DNA from 2 places in the Aquabacterium sp. T101 genome. Region 1 is predicted to be linked to the other one. Evidence: riboswitches for the same ligand, from Rfam matches in the RefSeq annotation. Region 1 holds a riboswitch; the other holds the start of a gene.
What was found. Region 1 has a riboswitch for S-adenosylhomocysteine ahead of ahcY (adenosylhomocysteinase). Riboswitches for the same ligand answer to the same signal wherever they lie in the genome.

Region 1 (2,447 bases):
TGGCGCCGAGCTTGGACAGCTGCAGGCGCGCGACCTTCTCGTCCAGGTGCTTGGGCAGCACGTACACCTTGCCCACGTCGTAGGCGTCGGCATGCGAGAACAGCTCGATCTGGGCGATGGTCTGGTTGGCGAAGCTCGACGACATCACGTAGCTCGGGTGGCCCGTGCCGCAGCCCAGGTTCACCAGGCGGCCCTTGGCCAGCAGGATGATGCGCTTGCCGTCCGGGAAGATCACGTGGTCGACCTGCGGCTTGATCTCCTCCCACTGGCACTTCGCCTCGATCGTCGCGACGTCGATCTCGTTGTCGAAGTGGCCGATGTTGCAGACGATGGCCTGGTCCTTCATCTTCGACATGTGGTCGTAGGTGATGACGTTCTTGTTGCCGGTGGCGGTGACGAAGATGTCGGCCTGCGAGCAGGCGTCGTCCATCGTCACGACGCGGTAGCCTTCCATCGCCGCCTGCAGCGCGCAGATCGGGTCGATCTCGGTCACCCACACCTGGGCCGACAGCGCGCGCAGCGCCTGGGCGCTGCCCTTGCCCACGTCGCCGTAGCCAGCCACCACGGCCACCTTGCCCGCCACCATCACGTCGGTGGCGCGCTTGATGCCGTCCACGAGGCTCTCGCGGCAGCCGTACAGGTTGTCGAACTTGCTCTTGGTGACGCTGTCGTTGACGTTGATCGCGCGGAACTTCAGCGTGCCCTTGGCCGACATCTCCTTCAGGCGGTGCACGCCGGTGGTGGTCTCCTCGGTCACGCCGATGATCTCGGCCGACTTGCGCGAGTACCAGGTCGGGTCCTGCGCGAGCTTGGCGCGGATGCTGGCGAACAGCACGCGCTCCTCCTCGCTGCCGGGATTGGACAGCACCGAGGCGTCCTTCTCGGCGCGCTGGCCCAGGTGCATCAGCAGCGTGGCGTCGCCGCCGTCGTCCAGGATCATGTTCGGGCCTTCGCCGGCCGAGCCCTTGGGGCCGAACTCGAAGATGCGGTGGGTGTAGTCCCAGTAGTCGGCCAGGGTCTCGCCCTTGTAGGCGAACACCGGCGTGCCGGCGGCCACCAGCGCGGCGGCGGCGTGGTCCTGGGTGCTGAAGATGTTGCACGAGGCCCAGCGCACCTGGGCACCCAGCGCCTGCAGCGTCTCGACGAGCACCGCGGTCTGGATGGTCATGTGCAGCGAGCCGGTGACGCGCGCGCCCTTGAGCGGCTGCTTGGCGGCGTATTCGTCGCGGATCGCGATCAGCGCGGGCATCTCGCTTTCGGCGATGCGGATTTCCTTGCGGCCCCAGTCGGCGAGCGACAGGTCGGCCACGGCGTGGTCTTGGCTGGGCTTGAGAACGGCGTTCATCGGGAAAGGCTCCAAACGTGGAAGACCCTGCGCGACGACGACGATGTGCCTGGAAAGCTCACCCACGACGGTCGTGCAGGTGAGCGCGGTTGCAAGGGGAGGCCTCTCGAGCCTGGCCCCGGCGGCGGGGTTGCAACGCTCCTCGAAAGGTGGCGCGATTGTAGCGGCTGGCGGCGCGGCGTGCCTTCAGGTCGCGGTCATCGGCATGAATTCCTCCGCACGGCCGGCCACCAGCGAGGCGCGGCCCACCAGCAGCGTGTCCACGCTGCCGATGGCCCTGGCCTCCTTGCGGCCATAGGGCAGGCGATGCAGCACGTAGCGCATGGCGTTCAGGCGCGCGCGCTTCTTGCAGTCGGACTTGATCACGGTCCACGGCGCGTCGGCGGTGTCGCAGGCCAGGAACATGGCCTCCTTGGCTCGCGTGTAGTCGTCCCACTTGTCGAGCGAGGCCATGTCGATCGGGCTCAGCTTCCACTGCTTGAGCGGATGCGCCTCGCGCTCCTTGAAGCGGCGCCGCTGCTCGGCGCGGCTGACGCTGAACCAGAACTTGAACAGGTGCACGCCGGAGCGGACCAGGTGGCGCTCGAACTCGGGCGCCTGGCGCATGAACTCCTCGTACTCGCCCTGCGAGCAGAAGCCCATCACGCGCTCGACGCCGGCGCGGTTGTACCAGCTGCGGTCGAACAGCACGATCTCGCCGGCCGTGGGCAGGTGCTCGATGTAGCGCTGGAAGTACCACTGGCCGCGCTCGACCTCGCTGGGCTTTTCCAGCGCCACGACGCGCGCACCGCGCGGATTGAGGTGCTCCATGAAGCGCTTGATCGTGCCGCCCTTGCCGGCCGCGTCGCGGCCCTCGAACAGGATCACCACGCGCTGGCCGGTCTCTTTGACCCAGGCCTGCAGCTTCAGCAGTTCCACCTGCAGCCGGTACTTCTGGCGCTCGTAGGCCTTGCGCGACATCAGGTTGGCATACGGGTACGCGCCCTCGCGCCAGTCGGGCACCAGCTCGGCGTCGGGATCGTTGTCCCGGCCCCCGGTCGGCGGCGCCGCCTGGGCCAGCAGGCGCTTCAGCGCCCGCCGCTCGTCCGGCGACGCGCCGGCC
Region 2 (2,447 bases), on a different contig from region 1:
CACCTCCAGCGGGCGGCCGCCGCGCGCATTGACGGCCTGCCACACCTCCTCGGTGTCGGCGGTGATGAACTCGGTGATGCCGTGCACCAGCGCATGCGACAGGCGCTGGTCCACCGGCAGCGCGCGCCACGCCAGGCGCGCGGAGTCGTCCTTGGCCAGGCCCTTGGCGCGCTCGGCGATCTCGATCAGGCGCTCGCCGGCGTCCTTGCGGCGGTTGAGCACCACGTCCTCGACACGCTCGCGCAGCTCGGCGTCGAGGTCGTCGTACACGCCGATCATGCCGGCGTTGACGATGCCCATGTCCATGCCCGCCTTGATGGCGTGGTACAGGAACACGGTGTGGATGGCCTCGCGCACCGGCTCGTTGCCGCGGAAGCTGAAGCTCACGTTGCTGACGCCGCCGCTGACCTTGGCGCCGGGCAGATGCTGCTTGATCCAGCGCGTGGCCTCGATGAAGTCGACCGCGTAGTTGTCGTGTTCCTCGATGCCGGTGGCGATGGCGAAGATGTTGGGGTCGAAGATGATGTCCTCGGGCGGGAAGCCCACCTCGTCGACCAGGATGCGGTAGGCGCGCTGGCAGATCTGCGTCTTGCGCGCGAAGCTGTCGGCCTGGCCCTGCTCGTCGAAGGCCATCACCACCGCGGCGGCGCCGTAGCGGCGCACCAGCGTGGCCTGGCGGCGGAACTCGGCCTCGCCCTCCTTGAGCGAGATCGAGTTGACGATGCCCTTGCCCTGGATGCACTGCAGGCCGGCCTCGATCACGTCCCACTTGGAGCTGTCGATCATCACCGGCACGCGCGCGATCTCGGGCTCGCCGGCCATCAGGTTGAGGAAGCGCACCATGGCTGCCTTGCTGTCGAGCATGGCCTCGTCCATGTTGACGTCGATCACCTGGGCGCCGTTTTCCACCTGCTGGCGCGCCACGGCCAGCGCCTCCTCGAACTGCCCGGCGAGGATCAGCCGCGCGAAGGCCTTGGAGCCGGTGACGTTGGTGCGCTCGCCGATGTTGACGAACAGCGACCCGGCGCCGATGGCGATGGGCTCGAGGCCGGACAGGCGAAGCGGCGGGGGCGGGGGCGGTGTCGTCGTCATTGCGTGCGTGGCATTGACGAGCGCCGTTGCCGGGCGCGGGGCGGGCGCCCTGCGCGGCCCCGAGCCTGGCAGCCAGTGTCTGGCCGTCGCAACGCTCCTCGGGGCACGCCGCATTGTAGGGGGGCGCTGCCCTTGAACCGGCGTGCACTGTCCACATCTGGCGGCCACGGGTAGCATCGGCCACCCGATTCCAAGGAGGAAGCGCCCCATGTCCACCACATCCCGCCGTGCCCTGGTCGCCGGCGCCGCGCTCGCGGCCACGCTCAGCCTGTCGGGCTGCGGCTACAACCAGTTCCAGACCCTGGACGAGCAGACCAAGAGCGCCTGGTCCGAGGTGGTGAACCAGTACCAGCGCCGGGCCGACCTGATCCCCAACATCGTGGCCACGGTCAAGGGCGAGGCCAACTTCGAGCAGGAGACGCTCACCAAGGTGATCGAGGCGCGCGCCAAGGCCACGTCGATCCAGGCCACGCCCGAGCTGATCAACAACCCCGAGGCGTTCGGCAAGTTCCAGCAGGCCCAGGGCGAGCTGTCGGGTGCGCTGTCGCGCCTGCTGGTCACGGTGGAGCAGTACCCCAACCTGAAGGCCAACCAGGGCTTCCAGGACCTGCGCGTGCAGCTCGAGGGCACCGAGAACCGCATCACCGTGGCGCGCAACCGCTACATCAAGGCGGTGCAGGACTACAACGTGCTCGCGCGCCAGTTCCCCACCAACCTCACGGCGATGATCTTCAGCTACCAGGTCAAGCCGAACTTCACGGTGCAGAACGAGGCCCAGATCTCGGCCCCGCCGGCCGTGAGCTTCGAGAAGCCGGCGTCCAAGTAAGGCCCGGCGATGATCGCGCTGCGGCGGCTGGCGCTGCTGCTCTGGCTGGCCTGCGCGGGCGTGTTCGCCCACGCGCAGGCGCTGGTGCCCGTGCCGGTGCTCACCGACCGGGTGATCGACCAGACCGGCACGCTGAGCGCTGCGCAGCGCCAGGCGCTGGTGGACAAGCTGGCGCAGTTCGAGGCCAAGGCCGGGCCGCAGATCGTGGTGCTGCTGGTGCCCACCACGCAGCCGGAGGACATCGCCAGCTTCGTGCAGCGCGTGGGCGAGGCCTGGCGCATCGGCCGCCGCGACGTGGGCGACGGCCTGCTGCTGGTGGTGGCCAAGGACGACCGCAAGCTGTGGATCGCGCCGGCCAAGGCGCTCGAAGGCGCGGTGCCCGACCTGGCGGCGCGGCAGATCGTGCGCGACGTGATCAGTCCGCGCTTCAAGCAGGGCGACTTCGCCGGCGGCATCGACGCGGGCGTGGATGCGCTGATCGCGCGCATCCAGGGCGAGGGTCTGCCCGCGCCCGAGACGCGCGACCGCG

Region 2: another riboswitch for S-adenosylhomocysteine. It lies ahead of metH (methionine synthase); the one in region 1 lies ahead of ahcY (adenosylhomocysteinase).

What each region holds. Positions count from the first base shown of each region.
Region 1 covers NZ_JBXVVZ010000002.1:270,250-272,696, reverse strand. Annotated here, with positions in the region: gene ahcY (adenosylhomocysteinase) at 1-1,345, opposite strand, end outside; S-adenosyl-L-homocysteine riboswitch at 1,420-1,495, opposite strand; gene ppk2 (polyphosphate kinase 2) at 1,532-2,447, opposite strand, start outside.
Region 2 covers NZ_JBXVVZ010000003.1:144,936-147,382, reverse strand. Annotated here, with positions in the region: gene metH (methionine synthase) at 1-1,092, opposite strand, end outside; S-adenosyl-L-homocysteine riboswitch at 1,104-1,198, opposite strand; gene AC2EAQ_RS10495 (LemA family protein) at 1,301-1,918, shown strand; gene AC2EAQ_RS10490 (TPM domain-containing protein) at 1,928-2,447, shown strand, end outside.